One region of the Bacillus sp. ISL-39 genome, then DNA from elsewhere that is predicted to be linked to it. Evidence: riboswitches for the same ligand, from Rfam matches in the RefSeq annotation. Region 1 holds a riboswitch; each other region holds the start of a gene.
What was found. Region 1 has a riboswitch for S-adenosylmethionine ahead of J7E37_RS06490 (sugar ABC transporter substrate-binding protein). Riboswitches for the same ligand answer to the same signal wherever they lie in the genome.

Region 1 (10,021 bases):
ACAAATTCAGTCTTTTTTCCATCTATTCAATTTAGATGGTCAGCCTGGGGAACAATTACATATGGCCAGAAGGTTTAGGATAGAATATGGTTCATATTAAAGACAGACGTGGTGATTTTAAAATGGAAGTACAAGCATTGGAGGAAGTTGAGAAACTCGCCTTAAAAAAGCAAAAGATTTTTAAGCAAAGCAAAATACGTTATCTTGCAAGGGCTGCCCTTGCTTCGATGTTCATAGGCTTAGGTGTGATTGTCGCATTCAAGACCGGGAACCCTTTTTATGTCGAGCATTCCCCCTTTGCCTACCCAATTGCGGCCATCACCTTTGGTGCCGCCATTATCCTGATTGCCTATGGCGGAGGAGACCTGTTCACAGGAAACACGTTTTACTATACATTTACAGCTTTGAGGAAGAAAATGGCCTGGCTGCAGGTGGCCAGGATGTGGATTTACAGCTATATCGGCAATATCATTGGCGCAGCTGCTTTTGCTTTTTTAATTTATACAACAGGATTGTTTGATGACCATTCGGTAAATGGTTTCTTGTTGAGTGTAGCTGAAAAAAAGACACTCGCGCCAGCTTCAGAGCTTTTTTTCAGGGGTTTTCTCTGTAACTGGCTCGTCTGCCTGGCGTTCTTCCTGCCTATGTCAATGAAGGGCGACGGAGCAAAAATGTTCGCAATGGTGTTTTTTGTCTACTGTTTTTTTATTTCCGGTTATGAGCACAGCATCGCCAATATGTGTACATTTGCCATCAGCATGGTTTTGGACGACCCTCAGTCTGTTACTTTTGAAGGCGTTATCCATAATTTGATTCCCGTGACGATCGGCAATCTTATCGGCGGTGGTATCATGATGGGCTGGATGTATTTTTACGCTAATCGGCCATTTTTTGAAGAATAGGGATATGACAAAAGAAACGCCGGATCTTGGTCGCTGCCAAATCCGGCTTTTATTTTCTCATCAATGTTTTTGCTTATAGTAAGTGATCCCCAGGGCAAAGGCCAGCACAGTCCCTTTCACGATATCCATCGCATAGTATGGGACCGACATCATGACGAGGCCATTTTGCAAAATGCCGATGAGCACGGCTCCGACAAAGGTTCCGAATGCGTTCGGCTTGCCCGCTCCAAGAACGGAAAAGCCAATGAAGGCAGCAGCAACCGAATCCATTAAATAGGGCGACCCGGCATTGATTTCGGCAGTCATAACACGTGAAGCAAGGACAATGCCGCCAATTGCGGCAAATAAAGCAGACAGCAGGTAGGCAGCTGTTTTATAGCGGTTGACCGGGATACCCGAAAGCCTGGCCGCCTCTTTATTCCCGCCAATCACATACATGTAGCGGCCGTGCTTTGTATACGTCAAGAATATATGGACAATGATGACAGCAATCGCCATGATCAAAATGATCCACGGAACCTGCCCTATTTTAGCGAAAAACGGGCTGATCGTTCCTGTTGAAAAACTTCCATCAGGCAGAATCATATTCTCTGAAACCGTAGCGCCTTTCGTATAAGTCAGCGCTGTTCCCTGGATGATGAACATCATTGCCAGTGTCATCAGCATATCCGGAATCTTCAGCTTCACAATCATCAATGAATTGAGTGCCCCTACAATCAAGGCGGCTGCGATCGCCGATAGTACGGCAATCAGAGTGTTCTGTGAGAACCAGACGAACATCGAGATGACAATGGCATTTGATAGGGATGCGACAGAGCCGACAGATAAATCAAAGCCATCAACTGTCAAGGAGATGGTGATGCCGATCGCGATGATGGTCACGATTGAAATCGAACGCAGGATATTGATGACATTATCGCCGTTGATAAAAGAAGGATTGACTGCCGCGAAGATTGCAACCAGGACAAAGATTGTCATAATCGTCCCATATTTATATAGGAACTGGAACAGTTCGAATGTCTTTTTCGGTGTTGGTTTTTGCTTCAATGGGAGTTTCGCTTCCATCCTATCTTCCTCCTGTTGAATAAAATAAAAGTTCCTCTTCTGTTGTTGCGGCTGTTTCAAGCTCCTTGACTGGTTCACCGTCATAGAGCACGTAAACCCGATTCGTGATGCCGACGATTTCTGACAGCTCGGAGGATGCATAAATGACACCCTTCCCTTGAGCTGCAAGCTGGGCAATCAATTCAAAAATATCCCGCTTCGCACCTACATCAACACCCTTGGTTGGCTCATCAAAGATATACACATCCGCATCGGCAATCAGCCACCTGCCAATCGCTACCTTCTGCTGGTTCCCGCCTGAGAGATTTTCAACTTTGGCATTTTCCGATGCAGTTTTGATGCCTAGAGCCTTTATGTATTCCTGAGCCGTTTTCTTTTCAGCCCGCCTGTCGATAAAACTAAAGATTCGGGAGAACTTTTTTAAGTTGACCGCTGTCAGGTTGGAGGCAACGGATTCTGCGACAAGGACACCTTCCTTGCGCCGCTCTTCAGGCACCAGTGCCAACCCGCTTTTTACAGCAGCATGAGGACTCGTAAGCTTTAGGGTTTTTCCTTTTAGTTTTACAGTTCCGCTCTTTATCGGTGCCGCGCTAAACAGCGCTTTGCACAGCTCTGTCTTTCCCGCTCCTACGAGGCCGGCCAGCCCGACAATCTCCCCTGCTTTAACATGGAGGGAAGTATTTTTCACCTTGTCCTCATCAGTTATACCTTCGACTTCCAGCAGGGTATCTCCAAACGTGCTGACCCTTGCGGGGAATTGGTCTTCCAGCTTCCGCCCAAGCATGTATTCAATCACCTTGTGAGTGTCGACTTCAGGAATACCTTTTTTCACAACCAGCTCGCCATTTCGCATAATGGTCAGCTCATCACACAACTCAAAGATCTCGGGCATTCGATGGGAGATGAAGATGATGCCCACATTCCTTTTAGCCAGGTTCCTGACAATCCGGAACAATTCTGATGTTTCGGTGTGGCTGAGCGGAGCGGTTGGTTCATCAAGGATCAAGAAGGAGCAATCACTTGAAATCGCACGCGCAATCAGGACCAGCTGTTTCTCCGCAAGCGTCAGCTCACCGGCAAGCTTTTTCACAGGAATCTGAAGGTTCATGCCTGATAGAATATCCTCTGCTTGTTTGAAAAGCTGCTTCCAATTCACCCAGTGCTTGTTTTTCATTGCCTGCACCGTGTGATTGAGCATGATATTTTCTCCAACAGTCAGCGACGGGATGATGGCAGTATCAACCTCCTGGTAGACCGTCTGAATCCCGAGTTTCTGCGCATGAGCCGGCGTTCTGATTTCCACACTCTCGCCACCTAGCAGGATTTCCCCTGTGTAATGATTGTGGGCACCGGAAAGCACCTTCATTAATGTCGATTTACCCGCGCCGTTCGCGCCAATCAACGCATGGATGCTGCCAGTTTCCGTGCTGAAATTAACATCGTTCAGCGCACGCACCCCCGGAAAATCAATACTGATGTTGTTCATTTGAAGTTTCATCCAGGTTCCTCCTCCCTATCAATCTGTAAAACAGACACTCTTTTTTTTGAGAGTGTCTGCTTTGTTCGCTGAACTGGAAAAAATCGCGTGAAATTTCCAATTCGCTATAAAAATGAGATTTCCGCTATAAAATCGGAAAAGTCGCTATAAAATGGGAAAAGTCGCTATATAATTGGGAAAGTCGCTATAAAATGGAAAAAGTCGCTATAAAATTCTAAACCAACCTTTTTACTGGTTATTTCTTATAGTGATCCTTCAATTTCTCCATCCAATCTTCCAAAAATGCGTCTGATTCGCCCCAGCCTTCGATGATTTCAGCAAGATTGACCATGTTCACCGGATTTTTTGACTGCTGCAGTTGTTTCTGTGAAATCAGTGATGCTTCAAGGTCATAGGTTGCTGGTGTTTCCTCGCCAGCCAGCTTCTTCGCCAGCAATCTCATATTCACTTCCCCGATCAGCTTCGGATCGACAGCTGCTGCATATTTCCATGGGCTGCCTTCTCCCTGGATTTCCTGCAGATCAGCATTGGAAACATCAATTCCGTAGATCTTGATTTCATCGCGGCCAGCTTCCTTAATGGCACGTGCTGCGCCGATCGCGAAAGCGTCCCACGTTGCGAAAATTGCGTCGATTTCTCCTTTTGGATGCTTATTGAGCATCGCGGCCACAGCATTCTGCGTTTGGACACTTGTATCAGCAGCGGCCACTCCGAATCTCTCAACCTCTTTAATTCCTGGATTTGCCTTCAAGGTTTCCTGGTAAACTTTATTTCTTCTGACCATTGGCGGGAAGCCATCAACCCAGAGGTAAACGATATTCGCTTCTCCATTTTGGTCCTTCACAAGCTGGTCTAGTGCCTGCGTGGCGAGAGCCTCATCATCCTGGGATGTAAGTGTGACTCCCTCTACCTGAGCCAAATCCGGATTTGAATCGAAAGTTACGACGCTTTTGCCTTTTTCAACTAATTTTTTTACATCATCTACAGTAGCTGCGTCATCTCCATGGGAAATGATGAATCCATCATAATCCTGCTGCAGCCCCTGGTTGATTGCATCATGGAATTTGGCTGTATCTCCATTCGCTGTGAAGACATCTACCTTGAAGCCGAGCGCTTCCCCTTCTGCTTTCGCTCCGGCTAAAAATTGCGCTGTATGGTCATCTCCGCCAATCTTGCGGATGACTTTGATTTTGACTTTCTCCCCTTTGGCAAATCGATCAGGAACACCTTCTACAGGTCCGCTGGCCGTCTTCGTCTCTCCGCCGCCGCAGCCTGTCAGCAGCAAAGCAGAAGCAACAACACCTAAAAATACTTTTTTAATTCCTTTTTTCATCTGATTCTCCCCCTTTGATTGATTTGCTTATTTAAAACAAATAAAAAAACCTCTCCAGAAAAGAGAGGTTTCAAACGCAATAAAATGCAAAGTCGGATTCCTCTCTTATCTTTCAAAACAAAAAATTGTTTTGCAGGATTTAGCACCAATTCCATCTGGAACGGTTGCTGGGCGTCACAGGGCCAGTCCCTCTGCCACTCTTGATAAGAGAATTTCTTTATTGAGTAAATGTTGCAAATCGATAAATTTTACTTTAAACTCCTATACTCATATTGTCAATATTATTATGAAAATTAAATTTTATTCTTTTTACTTCAAGCAGCAAAAAGGAAGACCCCAAATCGGAATCCTCCTTTTCCGCTTAACCTCTGCCTGCCGCGGTCATCCATTCAAACTGTCGGAGCTTTACTTCGTACAGTGTCAATGGGTCGCGGTACAGTTCCGGGTTGATCCTCATTTTTTCAAGTTCCGCCTTGCCATAATCGATTTCCGATTTGGCTTCTTCTACTGCTTCTTCCAGTACATTGAATGGGTTTTTGAAGAACAGATTCACATCGCGTTCAATCGATTTTTCAAAAATCTCGAATTGCTGCAGGAATCTTTTCGCGATGGTTACGCCGATATCATAATAGTCTTCTGACTCCAGATAGGTTTTGTAACGGTTATAAAGCATCGCATTATTTTGCGGCAGCACGCCAAGCAGCTTGCCGGCGCTTTTCAGGAAGAACTGCTGCGGCGTCGGGCGGTTCATGATGTTGACATTTTCATAGTGTACACCGTTCGTCATCCGGCTTGCATCGCGGCGCCAGTCATCAAGCACCCTGAAATCACAGTCAAGACTGATCCGTTCATCTCCATACATCGAGTTAAAGCCCTCGGCCATTTCATTCAAGTAGTTTTGGCTATGCTCGAATTCGTCTTTCGAATGCTGAATCCAGCCCTGCAAATCTTCATGGAATTTCGGCAAAACGGTTTCATCAAGATATTCCCTAATCTTCTTGTTCATTGCTTCATCCATTTCAGTATGGATTTTTCCGAAATCGGTATCCTCTGTCACCAATTCAGAACAACTGCGAAGGATCTCCGGGATTTTTTCAATGATTTCCGCACGGGTCTCATCCTTGATTTTACGGTATGACTTCTGAATGGATTTCGATTTCTCTTCTTCAATGTCTCCCAGCTGGTTGATGGCACCGTTCAGCTTGCTCACCATTTCTTCGTTCCAGTTAATTATTTCCATATGGTTGTTCTCAATTTCAATCCGTTTATCAAGCAAATACGTAATGGCCCTTCTGACAAAGAATTGCAGTTTTGCTGTGCGCTCCTGCTCGATGTCGAATGTCCTGTTGTTTGTTTTAATAAAATCAGAGAAATCTTTCAGCTGCTTGCCTAGATCATAGTTAGCTGAGAAAGCAAACATTTTTGCGTCAGGATAGTATTGGCTGATTTCAGCCCATGTTTGGTCAAAAACTTCTATTGCCTCCTGCTGACTGTATATTGAATCTATTTTGTTCAACAGGAAGTGTATTGGAAGCTGCGGGAAGTACTCTGAAATTTTCGAGAGGATTTCCCTTTCTTTTTCCGTAAAAGGATCATTGGCATTGAGCACAAAAAGTAAGCTATCTGCAAACCTCAGGTAATTGTACAACGGGTGATTGTCATAGTTATTGCGATTGACTCCAGGAGTATCAATCAGCGCCAGTCCATGGTCGCGCAGGAACGGAAACTCAGCTCTGAAATCAATGATCGTTTCATTTTTATGGTTCTGTCGGCGAACTCCTGCACTTTCCTTGAAGTCCTCGATATCCGTGATTTGGCGGACGTCCGTATCGGTGATTTCATAGATTTCCGGATTCTCCTCGTTCGTGAACCGGATGACCGCCGCAGTAGGAGATGTGATCAGTTCTTCCCCAATAATGGTATTGACGAAGGATGACTTTCCATTGCCAGATAAACCGGCGATCAGCAGATTATGGACATTGGATTCCTGCAGCTCCTGAACCAGCCACTTAATCCTGTTGCCTACCTCTATCTCATGATTCTCTGCCCATTTAATGATTGTTTCAAATAGCTGCATGCTATCCTCGTAGCCATCATGGTATTCGCGCGAATTCAGCACAAGATTCTCGGCATCGTGAATTGCCGACGCGGTAATGGTCCCTGGAAATACTTCATTCCACGCTATAATCGATGATGCCGACACAAGGCTGTTAACAGGACTTGTTATTTTGAGCCAGTTAGTCAGCAACTCCGGAATCAGCGGTGAAATTTCCTTAATCAACCGATCCCCATTAATCAACTCGAAATAGGTGTCCTGATAGGCAGCTGAAAGATGAGTCCACCCGTCTCTTCTATTGCCGTCCATCCCGCTGAACAATTGGTTAAATTCCCTCAGCCATGTCATGTATGAGCTTTGGTCTTTGTAGCTTTCCCACAATGAGACAGCGAGCTGTTCAAACCGGCTTCGGTCCACCTGGAATAGGACGGATAATGCTTCGCTAAAATAATCCGGTGAGAATTGGATGGTATGCCCCTGTTCTACATACTGATTCAAGACGTCGAACCATTTAGGCGAACCGGTTCGAACACCTTCATTGACCGCCAATTCGACAGCATTTTCCCAGTCCTGGTGTTCTTCAAAGAAAGCGCGGGCTATTTCCGTTACACCCGGATAATCCGGATCAAGCGCCACTGATTTCTTGGTAACAGCAACTGCTTTGTCAAGCTCTCCCTGCTCTATGTAAAGCGTCAATAGCTGCAGGCCGCTTTCAATCCTCAGAATATTGCTCTCCGTTTCGATCGACAGGTACAGGTCCTCTGCAGATGTGAGCAGACCAATCTCCAGAAAGGCATCCCCCATGTTCTTTTTCGCCCACGGCTCCAGCTCATTCGTAATATTCTCCCACTTAAAAATCGCCGCTTCGTAGTCCTTGTTATGAAAATAGACCTCCCCCTGAGCAAAACGGATGTATGACAAATCAGGCATATCATTCTTCTGCTCTTCAAGATAAAGCTCCCCGAGTACACGGACAGGGTGTGCCCTGTTCCCAGATTCCATAAAAGTTTCATAATACGACTTTTTGATTAATTGCTCTTCAAATGTCATGATTTTCCTCCGACCTCTTCAAAATATCAATCCAAAAAAAGCCTTCAGACTCCTTCAGACATAAAAATTTGTATTAGCTAACTGTTCTTTTTCCCTTTGCTGGCTTGCGCTCAAACCTTATCATTGTATTCTATCAAACTATTTTTCATTCAAGATTTCAGCCAGCTTTCAGTTTCGCTACAAGCATCGCAAAATTTGTAACCTTTTTAATAAAAAATCCAAATATTTGCCAGTTATTGTCGAATAATCCTGTTACCTATAGCTTTCGAACTATACCCGCAATTTATGGGTAAGAAATGAAGTTTGTCACACCGCAGAGAGGGCAAAATCATTATAATAAAGGTAACAAGACGATCGCAAAAAAGGAGATTATTATGCTTACATTGAAACTTATGGGCACTCCCCTCGAACATATTAAATCCGAACATATCAAAAACACATCAGTTATAAGAAATAATAAGACACTTGCTGCAATCAAAGAGACAGGAAATGAAGTCGAGTTCCAGATTGACCCCTATCTTGACCTCGATGAATTTCAATTTTTACGGGATTTGATCATGGAGCTCAGCTATGGAAACGAAGCCGCCATCGACGAAAGTGGCTGCCAGCTCGGCTATCTGGAGAATGGTGAGAAGGCGTTTTTGATCAAGAATTGGGAAGAGTGGAAGTTATTCCTGATGAAAGCCAAACTAAGGACACTTGAAGGCCAGAACGTGCAGGCAATGAATCCAGAGGGTGAAGAACTGGGATCCGGCCTGCTTGCTGAGTATGAAATCGCTGAAAGCCCGTTCCGAATCAAAAGCTGTACCTTGATTACCCTTTTTGGTGAAAGGAAGTTCGAAGGAGAAAATATTAAGATTATACCCACTAACCAGTTTAGCTAACAGAGCGAAAACATTATATAGAAAAGCAGCGGAAAATTCCGCTGCTTCTTTATTTGCCTTTTTTCAATTCATCAAGCAGTTGCTTTGTCCGTTTCGCATTTCCTTCCGCGAAGTTTTCAAGGCGTTCCTTCAGCACAGGATCGTCATGGACTCGTTCAGCCGTAATTAAGTAAGTACGCATCAAATCTTCTTCAATTTCGACGGAACTTTCAAGTACTTCCTCAATTGATTCTTTTTTGCTGTCGTGATGAAAAAAAGAATGGGAACCATGTTCAATCCTCCCTTTAAAACTCTTTTCGTAATGGTTATGCAACCAGTTCCAAATACTGCGGAACTTGTTCCAATCTCAAAAGAGCTCTCTTTTATCATCGCCACCAGCTTACTTTTTATACTCTGCCTTCCTCCAGATGAAGAAGGCTGTTGTTGCCAGGATAGTGGAAATCAGCGCAACAGCAACCGCGCCATATACACGCTCATCTTCGTGTCCATAATAGCCCTCGATTGCATTTGAAAGCGAGAATACATTGATGGCAAGGAACAGGAAAATCGAGAAAAACGCAATTCGTTTTTTATCCATGCCTTACTTCCCTCCCTACTGCGAACACCTTGCCATCTTTGATTTCAAGAAGGATTTTTGGAAGCTCGCGCTGTGGCGGACCTGCCATCGGATGTCCGCTGTCTACGTTAAAGTATCCTTTATGGCATGGGCAAAGAAGGACATTTTCCTTATGCTCGTAAAAGACCGGGCATTGAAGATGTGTGCATTTATTGTTATAGGCAACAAATTTGTCCTCCGGTGTCCTGACCAAAATTGCTGGTTCGTTCTTCGTTGGATAGTTAAAGTTTCTTGATTCCCCGACTGCCAGATCATCGATATCTGTGATTTCCACTCGCTTCACTTCACCATTTTCATCGCGCAGGAAGGTGAAAATACCGAATGGAGTCGTTGCCAGTCCGATCGCAACAGTTGCACCAAAGGATGCCTTCAGGAATGCCCTTCTATTCAAATGGACATCGTCTTTCCTGTTCAGGTTATCGATCAGCTTGATCATATCCTTATCATCTTCATGATGGGTCTTTTTTTTATCATCACTCATAGCCAAATCCTCCTGTTCCTAGAGCTGAAACTTTGCATCGATTTTTTCTGCCAGGTTTAGATATTCCTTAAATAGCACAGTATTCTCTGCAGCGATAGCAGGCGTTTCACTGTTCTCATCGGCTTCCTGGATCGGC
Region 2 (10,021 bases), on a different contig from region 1:
TTGCCCATGTCGGCCATACATTTCGCTTTTATGTTCCCGGTTTCTCCCTCTTGGACAAAAACCGGGCACATATTTATTATCCAAACCCTAAAAAGCAGCCAGGGAATCTAACTCCTGGCTGTACTTTACTTTATAAACGCCTTCACCACTCCTGCAGGAATCCACCTCTGCAATGATCGATATGCTCGTCCATTTATATAAAAGAAGTAGCTGACGGGGCCGGCTGTTTTGATCATTTCCCTGGCCAGCTTCCTGATTCTCTCCTGGCGCCTTACTTTTTCATCGGACAGGTAAACGCCGAGCAGTCCGCGATTAATTAGTTTGTGGAAGTTCCGATGCGGCAATCGTGCCGTGTGATGATCGGCATTTTCCACGAAATGCCGGAGCCGCTCGAATAATGCTTCTTCATTTTCATAATAGAAGCAGAAGTTCAAATCCCCGCCTTCAAGGTCCTCTTCCTGGTCAATGAAATAATCGAGCAGGATGTGCAGCCCTTGTATGTATGGAAAATAGCCATTCCGGATGCTGTCAGCATACTCCGGTTTGAAATCCTCGCGAAGCGCGTAGCTCACCAGGCAAAAGATTCCGAGCGTCGAGCCGGTACAGGCAGAGAATTCGTACCACTCCATGTCCGGAATATTTTCACGGTGACCGTCGAACCATGTTTGCAGTCTCGGGACTCGCTCTTTGACCTCAACGTGCTTGTGAATCTGCAAATCACAGTAATAGTCACATAGCTCCTGCAAATGCTGCTGGATCTCATGATAATGATCCAGTTCTCCAAGGACTTCTCGGCAAACGGTCACCAGCTCGATCAGATATCCGCCATCATTCTGGTCTTCCCGTTCGCGATAGTAATTTTTCAGCTGGCTGTTAAGAGTAAGGGCATCTGACATTGATTCATGCAGCGCTGAGAAGTCCTTGGGATCCATTGACGTGCTGCGATCACAGAGATTATCAAGATAATCGCTGATTGTCTGGTATGCGACAATGAACCGGATCGCCTGCTTATATTGTTTTTTCGCAGTCAGGCTTAATATCGAGCCACCCTCACAATGAAATGTCTTATGCTTGATACTGGCCAGCGCCTGTTTCCTTAATTCCGGATTGGGAATCTCCTCTGCCCTGCTTTTCCAGTATGCAAGCTCACGGTGTACCTGAGGCAGGACTTGCCTGTACACACGATACATCAAACTGATGGGCATTGATGGGATCATCATGCTGCAGCTTCATCCTCTCCATAGCTAATACACATAACCAATCGCCTTCAGCTGACTGATGACAAAATCATGTGCATAATCAAAAACCTCTTCTCGTTCAGGTTCGTTGAAAACTTCATGATAGCACTTCGGCCATTCTTTATATCTTTTTTCCGACAATGGCGCATTATTGAACCATTCCTTGACAGAACGTTTATCTACAATATGATCATCGCCGCCTTGAATTAGCAAAGTCGGGACGTCCTGTACTTTATCTATATTTTCAAACGCCTGCTCCATTGCTGCCACCAGCTCACGGTACCAGCGCACCGACACCTTGGTGATATAGAGTGAATCATTTGCGTCGACTGCCCTGACATCCTCATTCCTGGTGGCCATCTCGACTGACAGGCCAGGAGAAATCCTGAAAGTCGGCACAGTGACATTCAAGCCGTGCGACAGCATATCCAGCATTTTCGAAGGATAATTCACCAATCCGAGGCAAGGCGATGACAAAATCAGGCCGGCAATTTCGACCCGCTCCTCCTGCAGCATACGGATGGCAACGAGCCCGCCCATGCTGTGGCCCAGTAAAAATACTGGGAGATCAAAGTCATACGCAGCTTCAACCCATTCTTTCACTTCCATGATATATTCGTCAAATGAATCAATATGGCCACGGTTCGCCCTTGTCGTCATGCCCTGCCCAGGCAAATCACCCATTATGACATGAAATCCGGATGAGCGCCAGGCTTCAATCAGCCAGCCATACCGGCGATGATGCTCCAACGCACCATGAATCATCACGATTACAGCCTTAGCATCCCCATCAGCTTCCCATTTCCACATGACCATTCCCCCACTCAAATACTTTTTCTTTCTTTAAAAGAACTATAATATATAATTAGTGAATTAGAAAAGCGGAAGCGCCTCGGTCAGCCCCGAAAAGCGCTGGAGGGCCGAACAGTGAAGTCGCTCTTTGACTTCATTGGGCGGACCGAAACCGAAAAGTATAGCCGACTGCCCAGAAACGCAGAAACTGGAGACTCCGACAAAGAAGCGCTTTTTGCTTCTGCCGGCGGAGTTGAAGTTTCGGAGTTTCTAGGAGGCGGCACTAGACAAACGACTCGAGGGGCTAGGCGCTGGAGCTGGACAATTCTCAAAGTTAATTTTATACTTTCTAATTCTAAATTAAAAACGAAAGCATCAATAAATTACAGGAGTGTGCGCAATGATTTACCCTTACAAAGGAAAAACACCTAAAATAGTGGATTCTGCTTTTATTGCGGATTATGTAACAATTACCGGAGACGTCGAAATCGGCGAGGAATCGAGTGTCTGGTTCAATACCTCGATCCGCGGCGATGTAGCTCCGACGGTCATTGGCAATAAAGTCAATATCCAGGATAACTCAGTCCTGCACCAGAGTCCGAACAATCCATTAATCCTCGAAGATGAAGTGACGGTCGGACATCAGGTCATCCTTCACAGCTGCATCATCAGGAAAAAAGCCTTGATCGGGATGGGCTCGATTATCCTTGACCAGGCTGAAATCGGAGAAGGTGCGTTTATCGGTGCCGGCAGCCTTGTTCCGCAGGGAAAGAAAATCCCGCCCAACACACTGGCTTTTGGTCGCCCGGCAAAGGTCATCCGTGAATTGAATGAAGACGATATCCGCGACATGGAACGGATCTCCAGAGAATACGCTGAAAAAGGACAATACTATAAAAGTTTGCAACAAAGGTGAATGATCCGCTAAAAAAACTCCCTCACCAGTCCGATACTAAATAATATAATATACCCTTTTATTTTTGAAATATGCGGACGTGGTGATGGATGTGGACAAACTGTATTTACCGCTTGCGGCGATTATCCCGCTGGTGTTCTTGTTTTTTCTGTTGATCCGAAAACAAAATAGCATGATGAAATCTATCCTGATGTTCCTGTTTGTTTTTACATCGATCCTCGGGGCTTTCCTGATGGAAAATGTGCAGGCTTCCCATGTTGCCAAGGCCGTACAATCGGTGAAAAACTGGCTTGAAGAGCCTGAACCGGCTTCCGAAAGGGCACCTGTGATCATAGAAAATTATGAACCTGATATCATCCCGATTAAAAAACAGGTACTCCTGGACGCGCCGATCATCTGGCAAATGCCTGAGCTCCCAAGAGGATGTGAGGTCACAAGCCTGGCCATGCTTCTGCAGCATCAAGGGGTGGAGGCTGACAAGCTGACACTCGCAAGAGAAGTGAAGAAAAACCCTGCCGAATATCGTCTTAGTGATGGCAAAATCTATTTTGGCGATCCGAATAAAGGGTTTGTCGGCAATATGTACACCTACACAGAACCAGGACTTGGAGTCTATCACAAGCCGATTGCCGAACTGGCAGAACAGTATCTTCCCGGCAAAATAAAAGATTTGACGGGCGCAGAATTACAGGAGCTGAAAATCCACCTGTCAGATGGCCGGCCGGTTTGGATCATCACGAACACCGAATACAGAAAACTGGACGATAGCTTTTTCCAGACATGGTATACGCCTGATGGACCCGTGAAAGTAACCATGAAGGAGCATTCAGTCCTGATTACAGGCTATGATGAACACTTCATTTACTTCAATGACCCATTAACGGGCGAAAAAAATAAAAAAGCACCCATGAAGGACTTCGTGGAAGCCTGGGTGCAAATGGGAAGGCAGGCCATTACCTACCTTCCCTGATTATTAAGACTGCAATACTTTTTGAGCCTCATACTCCTTTTGGTAGGAGTATTTTTTTTCGACATACACATCATGCCACATCATGAACATCAATACCGTCCAGATTTTGCGGCTGTTATCCGCCTTGTTCTGGCAGTGGTCATCCAGCAGCTTCAAAAGGTATGACTTATTGATGAGATGCTCTGTGTTGCTTTCCTTGATGATATTCTTTGCCCATTCATTCATTTCATTCTTCAGCCAGTGGCGGATCGGCACCGGGAAGCCCAGCTTCTTGCGGGTTAACACATGCTCAGGAACCACACCTTCAGCCGCTTTACGTAAGATATACTTCGTTGTATTATTAGCCGTCTTCAGGCTTGTAGGAATCTTCGAAGCTGTTTCGAAAACAATCTTATCCAGGAACGGAACACGAAGCTCCAGTGAATGAGCCATCGTCATTTTATCAGCTTTTAATAAAATGTCGCCGCGCATCCATGTATGAATGTCGATATATTGCATCGTATCAACCGGGTCATATCCTCTGCTCTCCCTGTAAAGAGGTTTCGTGATATCCCTGTAATCGTATTGGCCGTTATATACGTGCAGCAGCTCGCTCTTCTCTTTTTCAGTGAACATCTTCGCATTTCCGATATAACGTTCTTCCATTGGCGTCACGCCGCGTTCAATGAAGCTTTTCCCCTTCATTCCCTCTGGCATCATTTTCGCGATGCCTTTTAGCATGACCTTCCCTGCCTGTGGGATTTTTTTGAACATCTCAAGATCCTGCGGTTCACGGTAGATATTGTATCCGCCGAACAGTTCATCCGCTCCTTCACCTGAAAGGACAACCGTTACATGCTTCCGTGCTTCACGGGCAACAAAATACAAAGGGATCGCTGCCGGGTCGGCAAGCGGGTCATCCATATGCCACATGATTTTCGGCAGTTCATCCATGTATTCCTGCGGACTGATTACATAGCTGATGTTTTCGACACCGAGTCGATCGGCTGTTTCCTTCGCGACGTCAATTTCGCTGAAGCCATTCTGTTCAAAACCAACAGAGAATGTCTTGATTCCAGGATGGTACTGCTTCGCAATCGACGCGATGATCGAAGAATCAATTCCGCCAGAAAGGAATGATCCAACCGGCACATCACTGCGCATGTGGATTTTTACGGATTCAAACAGGACGTCCCTGATCTCCTTCGTGAATTCATCCTCCGTTTTGTGGATTGGCGAAAAGCTCGCTTTCCAGTAACGCTTGATTTCCATCGGTGAACCGATTTTCTTTGTAAAATAATGCCCCGGTTCAAGCTTGTAAATGCCTTCGGACATTGTATTCGGCTCTGGTACGAACTGATATGTCAAATAATGCTGGAGAGCCTTGTAATCAAGGACATCGTTTTCCAGTGCAAGCAGGATACTCTTTTTCTCAGAACCAAAGAACGTGCGGTCGCCATCTTCAAAGTAGAAAAATGGCTTGATGCCAAAATGGTCACGGGCACCGTAAAGAACCTGCTCCTGCTTATCCCAGATGACAAACGCGAACATTCCGCGCAGCTTGTCGACAGCCTGCTCTTTAAGATGGCTGTATAGAGCAATGATGACTTCAGTATCCGAGTGAGTTTCGAAGCTAAGCCCTTCTTCAATCAACTCTTCACGAAGCTCAAGATAGTTGTAGATTTCCCCGTTGAAAATGATCCAGTAACGCTCATTTTCATAGGTCAAGGGCTGATGGCCAGCCTCAAGGTCGATGATGCTCAGACGGCGGAAGCCGAATTGGATATGCTCATCATAGAAATATCCATCATCATCAGGCCCGCGATGGGTAATGATATTATTCATATTTTTAAACAGCTGCTTATTATATCCGCTGAATTCCTGTGCATTCTCATGTACACAACCGATAAAACCACACATTATGTACTTCACCTTCTCCATTTCAGAAAAAATTTAGTTTTTCATTTCAGAAAAAATTTAGTTTTGCGCTGATTTCCGCTCAAGGCGCGATTTTTATAACAAAGAACCTAAAGAAATGCATCTTTCTAAAAACATACCATCTAATACTATCATTAAACGCAAAATTTTTGCAGTAAAATCTAAGGGAAATTTAAGGTAATACTCTATTTTACACCTTTTGAACCAGGTGCAAACCAGGCGAGTTTTTGAGTGTTCCCTGATTAGACGGCAAATAATAAAGGGAGTTACATATTCCTATGCAACTCCCTTTGTACTTTTTTATTTATCTAGTGCTTGGGTGCGAAGCGTCTCTGCCTTGTCTGTACGCTCCCATGGAAGGTCAACGTCAGAACGGCCAAAGTGTCCATAAGCAGCTGTCTGCTTGTAAATTGGCTTGCGCAGGTCAAGCATATTGATGATTCCAGCAGGACGAAGGTCGAAGTTGCTTTCTACAACGTCGATCAATACATCTTCGCTTACTTTGCCTGTTCCGAAAGTATCGATTGAGATGGATACCGGACGAGCAACACCGATTGCGTATGCAAGCTGAACTTCAACTTTTTCAGCAAGGCCGGCAGCTACAATGTTCTTCGCAACGTAACGTGCAGCGTATGCAGCTGAACGGTCAACTTTTGTAGGATCCTTACCAGAGAATGCGCCTCCGCCATGGCGAGCGTATCCGCCGTAAGTATCTACGATGATCTTGCGGCCAGTAAGACCTGCATCACCCTGTGGTCCGCCGATTACGAAACGGCCAGTTGGATTGATGAAGTATTTTGTGTTTTCGTCGATCAATTCCGCTGGTACAACAGGCTTGATGACATGTTCTTTAAGGTTGCGCTGGATTTGCTCGAGCGAAACTTCCGGGTGGTGCTGAGTGGAGATAACAATTGTATCGATGCGGACTGGCTTGTCGTTCTCATCGTACTCTACTGTTACCTGAGTTTTTCCGTCTGGACGAAGGTATGGAAGGATTTCTTCCTTGCGCACTTCAGTCAGGCGGCGGGAAATCTTATGTGCCAATGAAATCGGAAGCGGCATTAGCTCTTTCGTTTCGTTGCAGGCAAACCCGAACATTAAGCCCTGGTCTCCTGCTCCGATTGCTTCGATTTCTGCATCGGACATTTGGCCTTCACGTGCTTCAAGCGCCTGGTCAACACCCATTGCGATGTCAGCAGACTGCTCGTCAATTGAAGTCAATACAGCGCATGTTTCAGAGTCGAAACCGTACTTCGCGCGAGTATAGCCAATTTCCTTGACTGTTTCACGAACGATTTTCGGAATGTCTACGTATGTAGATGTAGTGATTTCCCCTGCAACAAGTACAAGTCCTGTTGTAACTGATGTTTCAGCAGCAACACGTGCATTAGCATCTTTTGCAAGGATCGCATCCAAAATCGCGTCAGAAATCTGGTCGCAGATTTTATCCGGATGGCCTTCTGTTACTGATTCAGAAGTGAACAAACGGCGTTTGTTTGACATCTGAGTTCCTCCCTTATTTATAAAAATTGATCGAGGCTGTCCCAATACAGACCCCGGGTTGATACGGTACTCATTCCCTATGTAGTATGAAATAAACGCTGAGTTTTTATTAGAAAAATTTGTTTAGGATTCATGGTGAATGTCTTTTTTTCCTAATTTCACCCACGGGAGCAATGACACCTAAGAAGGCAGTCCAGCAGCATTTCCATGCATCGGACAGAAAAAAGCAATATAAAAAACCTCTCCATTTACGAGGAAAGGTTTTTGCTTAAATCCGCGCCTTTCGCTCTTATCGTTCAAGGGCAGTTCCCTTGCGTCAGGTTAGCACCTTTGCCCGGAAAAAGATCAGCATTCCAAAGGCTGTTTTTTCACGTTTGCAGGTTGCTGGGTTTCATTGGGCCTGTCCCTCCACCAGCTCGGGATAAGAGAGTATCCGTTCAAGGACAAATCATATCGAAACTATAATTGCATGTCAATGATTTTCTCGGTAATTTTGTCGATTGTTGTTGAAAGTTTTTTTGTATAATAAAAAGGTACTTAAATGAACCCTTTTTGCTTGACTATATAAAGAAAGAATTATATAACGCAAGTGAGGTACAAGGTAATTTTCCGAATCATTAGTATAGATTAATTGAACCAATGTGTTATACTAATAACGAGATGTAAACACTTACAAATTATTAATCTTTTAAAAAAGGAAGGTATTCTCCGATGAATGTTGTAGGAATATCAAATGAACTTTCAGCATTATTAAAAGGAAGCAATGTACAGGTGCAGTTATCCGTTCCCCAGCTTGTTGAAAAGGTCCTGAACCGGAACGAAGGGCTCCTGACTTCAACTGGTGCAGTCAGAGCGACTACTGGTAAATATACTGGCCGTTCACCTAAAGATAAATTCATTGTCGAAGAAGAGTCAGTGAAGGATAAAATTGACTGGGGTTCTGTCAACCAGCCGATTTCCGAGGAATCTTTTACAAAGCTATATAATAAGGTATTGAATTTCCTTAAAGAAAAAGAAGAAGTTTTTGTATTCAAAGGATTCGCTGGCGCTGACAAGAAATACCGCCTTCCGATCCAGGTCATCAACGAATACGCCTGGCACAACCTTTTCGCACATCAATTGTTCATCCGTCCAACTGAGGAAGAGCTTGCAGACCATGAATCTGAATTCACGGTCATATCTGCACCGACTTTCAAAGCGGATCCAGAGGTTGATGGAACGAATTCCGAGACATTCATCATCGTTTCCTTTGAACAGCGCGTCGTGTTGATCGGCGGAACAGAATATGCGGGCGAAATGAAGAAATCGATTTTCTCCGTGATGAACTACCTGCTTCCTGAAAACGGCATCCTTTCCATGCACTGCTCTGCAAATGTGGGACGCGAAGGAGATGTTGCATTGTTCTTCGGCTTGTCCGGAACCGGAAAAACAACTCTGTCAGCTGATAACAATCGCCGCCTGATTGGTGATGATGAGCATGGCTGGTCAGCTAACGGTGTCTTCAACATCGAAGGCGGCTGCTACGCGAAGTGCATCAACTTATCGAAGGAAAAAGAACCGCAGATTTATGATGCAATCCGCTTCGGATCTGTTCTTGAAAATGTCGTGGTCGATGATGAGACCCGAGTTGCGGATTATGATGACGGCAGCCTGACTGAAAACACTCGTGCAGCTTATCCGATCCAGGCAATCGATAACATCGTAGACCCTAGCATTGCCGGTCATCCGAACGCGATCGTCTTCCTGACTGCTGATGCTTTCGGAGTCTTGCCTCCAATCGCCAGGCTGACGAAGGAACAGGCAATGTACCATTTCTTGAGCGGATATACATCAAAGCTCGCTGGAACTGAGCGCGGGATCACTTCACCGCAGGCAACGTTCTCGACTTGCTTTGGTTCACCTTTCCTTCCGCTTGCAGCAACAAGATATGCGGAAATGCTCGGTGAAAAAATTGACGAGCACAATGCGAAGGTCTTCCTCGTGAACACAGGCTGGACAGGCGGGGAGTATGGCACAGGAAGCCGCATGAAGCTGGCCTACACACGCGCAATGGTCCAGGCAGCACTTGAGGGCGAACTGAACAATGTCGAAACCGTCAAAGACGAAATCTTCGGCCTGGATATTCCGGCACATGTACCTGGTGTACCTGACGATGTCCTCCAGCCCGTCAAAACATGGAGCGACAAAGAATCATACTACGCAAAAGCAAACGAACTCGCAGGCAAGTTCCGTGAAAACTTCAAAAAGTTCACAAACGTACCATCCGTGATCGAAGAAAAAGGCGGACCTACAGCGAAATAGACATAAAGGCCATTTCCAAACGGAAATGGCCTTTTCTTTTCTCCAATCTATTGGTTAACGTGAAAAAACAAAGCTAACTATGGCAATTCATACTAATTACTTCTGTTTCTTAATGCTTCCCTATCGACATTTTGCGGAGGCTGTTCCATCCATCTGTTATTAATCATTATTTTAATCCCGTCATTTGCATATTGAAGGATTTCAGTCACAAGTCTTGTATAATCTCCGCCTAAATCTTTTCTTAGGCTTGCTCCCATTGCTGTTCCGTAACCACCAACACTGATAGCATTCAAACTGTTGGTTTGAAACATCATCAGCTTATCGGAAAAAGGCGGAACAATTGATTGTGAAATCGCTGAATCCCAGGTACTTGGAAGCGGGACC
Region 3 (10,021 bases), on a different contig from region 1:
ACTGGAAACAACTGCGACAGTTGTAGCTACATGGGTTTTAGTCAAAGCCTGGACATTGTATTCGCTTCCGATTTCGGCAATGATATAACGCATCAATCTTACTGAAGTATCCAAAGTTGTAGCGGCAAAGCTGACAACAATGATAGAAACAATTGTCCTAGCGATGTCCGCCGGAATCCAAATGCCAGTCGCAAGCTGGGCAGCACCATTGATGAAGTTGCCAAGACCGCCTGAACTTGCAGCCGCAAAGCTTGAATACGCAGCGGTAAAGTCAGCTTTTGTCGCAAAAACGGTGACAACCGCGATGATGGCGATCAGCGCAAGAACACCTTCCCCAACCGCACCAAGGTATCCAACAAAACGGGCATCCGTTTCTTTTTCCAGCTGCTTGGAGGATGTACCTGAAGAAACCAGTCCATGGAACCCTGAAATCGCACCGCAGGCTATTGTGATGAACAATAGCGGGAACCAGGAAACATCAGTAGCCGCTGCATTCATCGCAGGAGCTGTAACCTCGGGCTGAAGGAAGACTAACCCAGCATATAAAATGAATAAACCAACAACCAACTGGTGTGAATTAATATAATCACGAGGCTGAAGGAGCTTCCAGACCGGCAGTGTTGAAGCAATGTACACATATACCATCAACACGATAATCCAGACTAAGAATGCCATTGATACACCACTCAGCCCGAACATGACGGTGTTATCCGCTCCACCAAAATATTTCACAAGATCAATCTGCAAGGCCGGTACACGGCTGGCCAGGATTGCTGCACCATACATGACAGCAAGTGCGACCAATGAAGGCAGAAGCATCCCTTTTTTCTTTTTATAAACAGCATAGCCAATCCAGATTGCAAGCGGAATTTGCAGGAATACGGACAGGACACTTGCCGGGAAGCTGACAAATAAGTTCGCGATGACCCATGCAAAAACGGCGTTGACCATCAAAACAAGGATTAAAATAATGAATAAGAACATGATTTTCGCACGTTTGCCTATCAGCTTATTTGTGATGGTACCTACTGACTGCCCCTTATTCCTGACTGAAAGGACAAGAGTTCCGAAGTCATGGACACCTGCCGCGAAGACCGTCCCCAAAGTAACCCACAGGAATGCAGGAAGCCATCCCCAATATACAGCGATTGCTGGCCCGACAATCGGTGCAGCTCCGGCTACAGAGGTAAAATGGTGGCCCCATAGAATCATTTTCTTCGTTGGGACAAAATCCACCCCATCCGAATACTGGTGTGCCGGCGTAACGTAGTTAGGATCTAGACGATAAATCTTTTCTGCTACCCACTTGGAATAGAAGCGATAGCCAATCGCAAAGACAATCATCCCAATCACGGCTAACCATAAAGAATTCATTTTTATTAACCTCCTTTTTTATGAGTTGGTATTACAACTTAATAATAAAAATATATTGCTTAATTAGTCAATAAATTCTGACTACTTTTCTTAAAATCCTGTATTCAAGCATTCATCCCTCTATCAAAAATATTTCCCAACCTACAGATTCGACGAGTTTAGACTTAGTTGTTGAAATGTTCAGACTATTAAAGTATAAATATGATAATCTACTAATTCCTATTAGATAGAATTTGATTTTAGGAGGAATTTATTTGAAGAAAGTCGTTTCCCTAAGTTTGACAGCAAGCCTTGCAATCAGCGGATTGGTTGCTGCCACAGGCTTTGCCGCCCCATCAGCAGATTCACCGTCCAACAAGTTTACGAAAAGCCATGGCGTACCTGAATTTGTTGCTGGCAAGCTGACAAATCCATCAGAGAAAGCAGCAAAGGATATTGTCCTTGGGTACCTGAAAGCTTCGAAAGGAAAATACAATCTGGGAACAAATGATAGTTTTGCTGTTAAATCTCAGGAAGCAGACAAGCTTGGCGGAGATATTGTCCGACTGCAGCAGGTCTATAATGGAGTTCCTGTCTGGGGAGCAACACAGGCAGCCAGAGTTGACGAAAACGGTGTTCTTAAGGTTTTTAGCGGAACTGTCAGCAAGGGACTGGGCGACAAGCTTTTAAAAGTCTCCAGCAAAAAATCCCAGAGAGATGCAATTGCCGTGGCTGAAGGTGATTTGGGCTACAAGCCTGAATATGAAGTAACGCCAACGGCTGAATTTGTTGTTTATCCTGGTGAGGATCAAGCAGTGTACGCTTACCATGTCACGTTGAACTTCCTGAGCCCTGAACCAGGCAATTACCAGTACTTTATCAACGCTGTTACAGGTGAAATTATTAATAAATACAACGCCATTGATACTGCTGGAAAAAACAATCCTTCTTTAAACGGAGCAGATACGGTTGGATCAGGTGTCGGAGTGCTGGGTGACACGAAGTCGTTGAACACGCTTCTTTCAAATGGCTCTTATTACTTACAGGACAATACTCGCGGAAATGGTGTGTTCACCTATGATGCCAAGAACCGCCAGAGAACGCCAGGTTCCCTCTGGGTCGATGCGGATAATAACCTGAACGCTGCTTATGACGGAGCCGCAGTAGATGCCCACTACTATGCAGGCCTCACTTATGATTACTATAAAACCACTTTTGGCCGGAATTCATATGACAACAATGGCGCAGCGCTGAATTCCACAGTCCATTACGGCAGAAGCTACAACAATGCATTTTGGAATGGGCAGCAAATGGTATATGGTGATGGAGATGGCGCTACCTTCATCCCGCTTTCCGGTGCTCTTGACGTAGTGGCGCATGAACTGACACATGCTGTGACTGATTTCAGTTCTGACCTGGTTTACCAGTATGAATCAGGTGCATTGAATGAAGCGATTTCCGATATCTTCGGCACACTTGCTGAATTCCATGACAACAATAACCCAGATTTCGAGATTGGCGAAGATATCTACACTCCAAATACGGCTGGTGACGCCCTTCGTTCAATGAGTGACCCTACAAAATATGGTGATCCGGATCACTATTCGAAACGTTATACTGGAACATCCGACAATGGCGGAGTCCATATCAACAGCGGAATCATCAATAAAGCTGCCTACCTTCTGAGCGAAGGCGGTTCACATTATGGAGTATCGGTCCCGGGAGTCGGAACAGATAAAATGGGAGCGATCTTCTACCGTGCAAACACTGTGTATTTCACTTCTTCCACGAATTTCAGCCAGGCACGGGCAGGAACTGTACAAGCAGCAAAAGACCTGTATGGTGTAGCTTCGGCAGAAGTTGAAGCTGTCAACAAAGCATTTGATGCTGTAGGAATATATTAATAACTTTAAATTTAGTAAGACTGGCTCATTTATTCTTGTGAGCCAGTTTTTCAATGCTGATGCTCCCGCGCTTTCTCGTTTGAATGAAAGAATAGAATTATGGTTTTGAGTAAGCTGGATTGAGTCTGCTGAAGCTTGGCAGCTTTGGCTTAGGATCATGAAAAACTGTCACAAAACAAAGGGAATTTTGGCAGCTTTGACCTCGAAACCAGAATAGTTGTCACAAAACCCGCAGAATCTTGACAGCTTTGGCCACACACACTGAAAAGCTGTCAAAACAGAATCACTATGCCATGACGGATACTTTAATTAAACTGACACTATAGGAATCTTCTGCATATATACTTCACTGCTTTAATAAAATGATTGACATCCTGCAATAATGGCTGTAATATTTAGAGAAATTTAATAATTCAATAATATGAAATCTTATCCAGAGAAGCTGAGGGTCTGGCCCTGTGAAGCTTCAGCAACCTTCAACTATTTTTTGTTGAAAAGGTGCTAATTCCAGCAAGTTTTAAAAACTTGGCAGATAAGAAGAATGGCTATCAACTGTAAAAGTCTTCTTCTTAAGAAGGCTTTTTTGTTTTATTAGGGACTTCTCGTAACCGACTTCCTGCAAAATTGTAGATCAAGTCCCTTTTAAGTCGATTATCTCGTCTTTTCATAAAACAAAAATTGCCATCTGACTATCTTTCATTAGGAGTGAATACATTGGCAGAAATCGATACGAAGTTAGCGCAGCTTGGCAACAGAAGTGAATCATCAACAGGTGCGGTCAACCCACCAATCTATTTAACGACGGCATACCGCCACGAAGGGATTGGCCAATCGAGCGGATATGATTATGTCCGCACTGGCAACCCTACTCGTGAAATTCTTGAAAAAGCGATCGCAGACCTTGAGGAAGGTGAACGGGGATTTGCCTGCAGTTCCGGAATGGCAGCAATCTGGACCGTTCTGTCCTTATTTGAACACGGGGATGAATGGATTGTCTCTAAGGATTTATACGGAGGAACTTACCGTCTTCTTGAGCAGGGTTTCAAAAAGTGGGGGTTAAATAGTACATATGCTGACATGGCAGATCTACACGAAATCAAATCCGCAATCAATCATAGGACAAAGGCTCTTTTTGTAGAAACGCCGACAAATCCGCTGATGGAGCAGGCTGATATTGAAGCCATCGCAAATATCGCAAAAGAGAGCGGTATTCTGCTGATTGTGGATAATACCTTCTACACCCCCCTGCTGCAAAAACCATTGGCTTTAGGTGCAGATATCGTGATCCATAGTGCAACTAAATATCTTGGAGGTCACAATGATGTCCTTGCAGGGCTCATCGTTGCCAGGGGACAGCAGATATGTGATTCCCTCTTCCTTCATCATAATGGCGGTGGTGCGGTGTTAAGTCCTTTCGACTCCTGGCTGCTCATTCGCGGGATGAAAACACTGGCATTAAGGATGGAACGCCACGAGCAAAATGCCAGGGAACTGGTAGATTATTTGCAGAATCATCATGCAGTGAAGGATGTCTTGTATCCAGGCAGAGGCGGAATGATTTCTTTCAGAGTACACTCTCCTGCTATGGTCAATCCGTTTCTTAAAAGTCTATCAACCATTACTTTTGCAGAAAGCCTTGGTGGCGTCGAAAGCTTCATTACCTACCCTGCGACTCAGACACATGCTGATATCCCAGCTGAAATTCGTGAAAAAACCGGGGTTTGTGACCGACTGCTTCGATTCTCTGTGGGAATCGAAAATGTTGCCGATCTGATAAATGATTTAGACGACGCATTCCAAAAGGCAAGCCAGGAGGCAGAAGCGATATGAGCAGATATACATTCGAAACCCATCTGCTCCATAACAAGCATAAATTCGACCCTGCAACCGGTGGAGTAAGCGTACCGATCCAGCATGCCTCAACCTTCCACCAGCCGTCGGCAGACAAGTTCGGAAAATATGATTATAGCCGCAGCCTTAATCCAACCAGAGAGGCACTTGAGGAAATAATCGCCGAGCTAGAGGGCGGTGTACGAGGTTTTGCTTTTTCTTCCGGGATGGCTGCCATTTCAACTGCCTTTTTGCTTCTTTCTCAGGGAGATCATGTAGTCATCACCGAGGATGTTTATGGCGGGACATATCGAATGGTTACTAATGTTTTGAACCGTTTTGGAATTGAGCATACTTTTGTGGACATGACAGACCTTGAAGCGGTAGAACAAGCGATTAGGCCAAATACTGCATTATTTTATGCTGAAACTCCCTCTAATCCGCTGTTGAAGGTAACAGATATTCAAGCGATCAGCGAAATAGCGAAGAAACACGGCGCACTTACATTTGTTGATAATACTTTCATGACTCCATACTTGCAGCGTCCGCTTGAACTTGGAGCTGATATTGTCCTTCACAGCGCCACAAAGTTTCTTTCCGGCCACAGTGATACTGTGGCGGGTCTGGCGGTAGTTAAGGATGAACAACTGGCCAATAGGCTTTATTCCCTGCAGAACTCGTTCGGGGCAGTCCTGGGGGTTCAGGATGCGTGGCTTGTCATGAGAGGCATTAAAACCTTGTCAGTCAGAATGAACCAATCTCAGCAAAGCGCAAAGAAAATCGCTGGATTTTTAAAGAAGCAGCCTTTAATCAAGGATGTCTTTTACCCTGGTCTTGCGAATCATCCGCAGTCAGACCTTCAGATCCAGCAGGCATATGGGCCAGGAGCGGTTCTTTCATTTGAACTGGAAGATGCGGAGGTTTTAACTAGATTTATAGAACAAGTGAAACTTCCAGTTTTTGCAGTCAGCCTTGGAGCAGTAGAATCCATCCTCTCCTACCCTGCAAAAATGTCACATGCGGCCATGCCGCAGGACGAACGAGAAAGGCGTGGAATCACTGATGGCCTCCTTCGACTCTCTGTCGGGCTGGAAAACGCCGGCGATTTGATTGCGGACTTTGAGCAAGCTTTTGATTACATAGGAACTTTAGCAGCACAAAAGGAGGAAGTCTAATGAGTTTCCTGAAACGACTGGAAAATGAAATATTAATTGCCGATGGAGCAATTGGCACTCTCCTCCACTCTTATGGAGCCGGTATCTGTTTTGAAGAGTTGAACATTTCCCATCCTGAAGAAGTAATACAGATTCATAAGGCCTATATAAATGCGGGTGCCGACTTAATCCAGACGAACACATACGCAGCCAATTATATAAAACTTGAAAGATATGGGCTCGAGGATCAGGTAAAAGAGATTAATAGTGCGGCGGTAAAGCTCGCCCGACAGGCTGCAGGCACTGATGCGTATGTACTTGGCACGATTGGCGGCAACCGGGGAATCAGGCCTTCCGCCATCCCGATTGAGGAAATTAAAAGAAGCTTCAGGGAGCAGCTATACTGTTTACTCCTTGAGGGCGTAGACGGACTTTTATTAGAGACATTTTATGATATGGAAGAAATCGAGACCATTCTTGAGATAGCCCGGAAGGAGACCGACCTGCCAATCATTGCTCAGGTATCCCTCCAGGAAATAGGAATCATGCAGGACCAGACCCCGCTTCAGGAAGTTTTCAATAGACTAGAGGATCTTGGCGCTGATCTTGTGGGTCTGAATTGCAGACTTGGTCCCCATCATATGATTTCCAGTCTTGAGCAGATAGAGCTGCCATCAAAGGCCTTCCTTTCCGCCTATCCGAATGCCGGACTGCCTGCCTACACAGATGGTAAATTCCATTACGAAGGCAATCCTGAGTACTTCGGCAAGTCTGCCCGCAGCTTCCGTGACCAGGGAGTCAGGCTGATTGGCGGCTGCTGCGGAACGACTCCAGAACATATCAAAGCATTTGCTGATGAGCTAAAAGGGTTGCCGCCAGTGTTGGATAAGAAACTCCCTGCAAAGAAGCCGAAAATTGTTGTCACACCCGCTGACGTAAAAAGACCTTTAGCTCCACTTCATCAAGTGGTGAAAGAACGTCCATCCGTAATCGTGGAGCTTGACTCACCTCGAAAACTGGATACGACACGCTTTTTTGAAGGAGCAAAAGCATTAAAGGATACTGGTATTGATGCCTTGACCCTTGCAGACAATTCACTTGCTTCACCCAGAATTTCAAATGCAGCTATCGGCCATCTGGTAAAAGAAAAAATCGGTTTGCGACCACTTGTACATTTAACTTGCCGTGACAGGAACATCATTGGCCTTCAGTCACATTTAATGGGTTTGCATACACTCGGGCTGCATGACGTGTTAGCCGTAACGGGTGACCCTGCCCGTGTCGGTGATTTTCCTGGTGCTTCGTCTGTTTTTGATGTTTCTTCCTTCGAGCTAATAGAGATGATCAAACAGTTTAATGATGGTCTCTCCTATTCTGGAAAAGATTTAGGACAAAAAGGTGCATTCTCTATTGGTGCTGCCTTCAATCCAAATGTTCGTTCCATCGAAAAGGCTGTCATGAGGATGGAAAAGAAAATCCGCGCTGGTGCAGATTATTTCATCACCCAGCCAGTTTACTCTGAAAAAATGCTTTTGGAGGTCCATGAAGCAACAAAGCATATTGATGCCCCTGTTTATATCGGACTCATGCCGCTAACAAGCAGCAGAAATGCTGAATTCCTTCATAATGAAGTTCCCGGCATCAAGATTTCACAGGAAATACTCAACATTATGGCGAAATTCAATAATGAACCGCTGCTGTCCAAAAAGGAAGGCATCGCGATTACAAAAGGTTTGATTGAGGCTGCAGCAGAACTGTTTAACGGAATCTATATCATCACACCTTTTATGAATTATGAGATGAGTGTTGAGTTATCGAGCTACGCTAATGAGTGCAGCAGCCTTCTAAAGAGGAGGAAACAGAATGTCAACCTTGTTAACTGAACAGATGAAGAATAAAATCCTGATCATGGACGGAGCGATGGGAACGATGCTCCAGCAGGCAGACTTGACCCCCGCAGATTTTGGCGGAGAAGAATATGACGGCTGTAACGAAATCCTGAATATAACTGTTCCGGAAGTAATTGAAAATATCCATCGGGAATACTTTGAAGCCGGTGCAGACATCGTGGAGACCAATACCTTCGGTGCTACGAGCCTGGTCCTTGATGAATATGGCATCGGCCATAGAGCTTATGAAATCAACAAAGAAGCCGCCCTTATTGCCAGGAAAGCGGCTGACAAGGCCTCCACTCCCTCCCAGCCGCGATTTGTGGCTGGTTCAATGGGTCCGACTACCAAAACACTAAGCGTGACCGGTGGCTCAACCTTTGAAGAAATGTCTGCTTCCTATGAAGAACAGGCGCTTGGCTTGATCGATGGGAATGTCGATTTGCTCCTGCTTGAAACGAGCCAGGACTTGTTGAACGTAAAAGCGGCTTATACCGGCATCCAGCGTGCATTTCAGAAAAGTGGCAAAGAACTACCTCTCATGATTTCTGCCACAATTGAGCCAATGGGCACGACACTTGCTGGCCAATCTATTGAAGCTTTTTATATTTCAGTCCAGCATATGAATCCGATTGCGATCGGACTTAATTGCGCAACCGGACCGGAGTTCATGCAGGAACATCTGCGTTCCCTGTCCTCCCTTTCGACTGCTGCTGTCAGCTGTTATCCGAACGCTGGGCTGCCTGATGAGGAAGGTCAATATCATGAAACGCCTGACACGCTCGCTCAGAAGCTATCTGACTTTGCCCGTGAAGGCTGGCTTAATATTGTTGGCGGCTGTTGCGGCACTACTCCTGCACATATTAAGGCGATTTCGGAAAAAATGCAGGAACGCCCGCCAAGGCAAACGGAAGAAAATAAGCTGCATATGGTTTCGGGGATTGAGCCTTTCATCTATGATGATCCAACACTAAGGCCAATTATGGTTGGTGAACGGACGAACGTGATCGGTTCCAGAAAATTCAAACGCCTGATCTCAGAAGGCAAACTGGAGGAAGCAGCAGAAATAGCGAGGGCTCAGGTGAAAAATGGAGCCCATGTCATCGATATCTGCCTGGCTGACCCGGACAGAGATGAACTTCAAGATATGGAAGGTTTTATTAAGGAAGTTGTTAAAAAAGTGAAAGCGCCGCTTGTGATTGACTCTACTGATGATGAGGTAATTGAAAAAGCATTGAGTTATTCGCAGGGTAAGGCAATCATCAATTCCATCAATTTGGAGGATGGCGAAGAAAGGTTCGAATCAGTTGCACGCCTTATCCACAAATATGGTGCAGCTGTCGTGGTAGGAACGATTGATGAGGAAGGTATGGGAGTTTCCGCTGAAAGAAAATTGGAAATTGCCAATCGGTCATACGACCTTCTTGTCAATAAATATAAAGTACCGGCACAGGACTTGATTTTTGATCCGCTTGTCTTCCCAGTCGGCACCGGGGATGAACAATATATTGGATCAGCGAAAGCGACCGTGGAGGGAATCAGGAGAATCAAAGAAACTTTCCCGGAAACACAAACGATTCTTGGAATCAGCAATGTTTCCTTTGGCCTCCCTCCTGTTGGCCGTGAGGTGTTAAATTCAGTATTTCTTTACCACTGCACCCAGGCTGGCCTAGACTACGCAATTGTGAACACGGAAAAACTAGAGCGTTTTGCTTCAATAAGTTCTGAAGAAGTTAAAATGGCCGAAGATTTATTATTCAATACAACCGATAAAACTCTTGCGGAATTCACCGATTTTTATCGGGGTAAAAAGAAAGAAACAAAAAGCACCCTGCCTGATATGCCGCTTGAAGAAAGACTCTCCTACTATGTAGTTGAAGGAACGAAAGAA

Region 2: linked by a shared signal. The riboswitch ahead of metK (methionine adenosyltransferase) and the one ahead of J7E37_RS06490 (sugar ABC transporter substrate-binding protein) in region 1 are both predicted to bind S-adenosylmethionine.
Region 3: linked by a shared signal. The riboswitch ahead of J7E37_RS08055 (methionine biosynthesis PLP-dependent protein) and the one ahead of J7E37_RS06490 (sugar ABC transporter substrate-binding protein) in region 1 are both predicted to bind S-adenosylmethionine.

The regions. Positions count from the first base shown of each region.
Region 1 covers NZ_JAGGQM010000005.1:76,267-86,287, forward strand. The annotation lists gene J7E37_RS06475 (formate/nitrite transporter family protein) at 123-902, shown strand; gene J7E37_RS06480 (ABC transporter permease) at 963-1,967, opposite strand; gene J7E37_RS06485 (sugar ABC transporter ATP-binding protein) at 1,969-3,465, opposite strand; gene J7E37_RS06490 (sugar ABC transporter substrate-binding protein) at 3,701-4,798, opposite strand; SAM riboswitch class I at 4,901-5,008, opposite strand; gene J7E37_RS06495 (dynamin family protein) at 5,160-7,904, opposite strand; gene J7E37_RS06500 (hypothetical protein) at 8,279-8,788, shown strand; gene J7E37_RS06505 (hypothetical protein) at 8,838-9,101, opposite strand; gene J7E37_RS06510 (hypothetical protein) at 9,168-9,365, opposite strand; gene J7E37_RS06515 (QcrA and Rieske domain-containing protein) at 9,358-9,885, opposite strand; gene J7E37_RS06520 (Mrp/NBP35 family ATP-binding protein) at 9,904-10,021, opposite strand, start outside.
Region 2 covers NZ_JAGGQM010000011.1:5,984-16,004, reverse strand. The annotation lists gene J7E37_RS10510 (tetraprenyl-beta-curcumene synthase family protein) at 126-1,220, opposite strand; gene J7E37_RS10505 (alpha/beta hydrolase) at 1,245-2,048, opposite strand; gene J7E37_RS10500 (gamma carbonic anhydrase) at 2,431-2,946, shown strand; gene J7E37_RS10495 (C39 family peptidase) at 3,032-3,916, shown strand; gene asnB (asparagine synthase (glutamine-hydrolyzing)) at 3,920-5,815, opposite strand; gene metK (methionine adenosyltransferase) at 6,134-7,336, opposite strand; SAM riboswitch class I at 7,623-7,764, opposite strand; gene pckA (phosphoenolpyruvate carboxykinase (ATP)) at 8,048-9,637, shown strand; gene J7E37_RS10475 (DUF3231 family protein) at 9,730-10,021, opposite strand, start outside.
Region 3 covers NZ_JAGGQM010000007.1:27,412-37,432, reverse strand. The annotation lists gene J7E37_RS08065 (carbon starvation CstA family protein) at 1-1,374, opposite strand, end outside; gene J7E37_RS08060 (M4 family metallopeptidase) at 1,671-3,257, shown strand; SAM riboswitch class I at 3,684-3,796, shown strand; gene J7E37_RS08055 (methionine biosynthesis PLP-dependent protein) at 3,972-5,087, shown strand; gene metC (cystathionine beta-lyase) at 5,084-6,262, shown strand; gene J7E37_RS08045 (bifunctional homocysteine S-methyltransferase/methylenetetrahydrofolate reductase) at 6,262-8,124, shown strand; gene metH (methionine synthase) at 8,105-10,021, shown strand, end outside.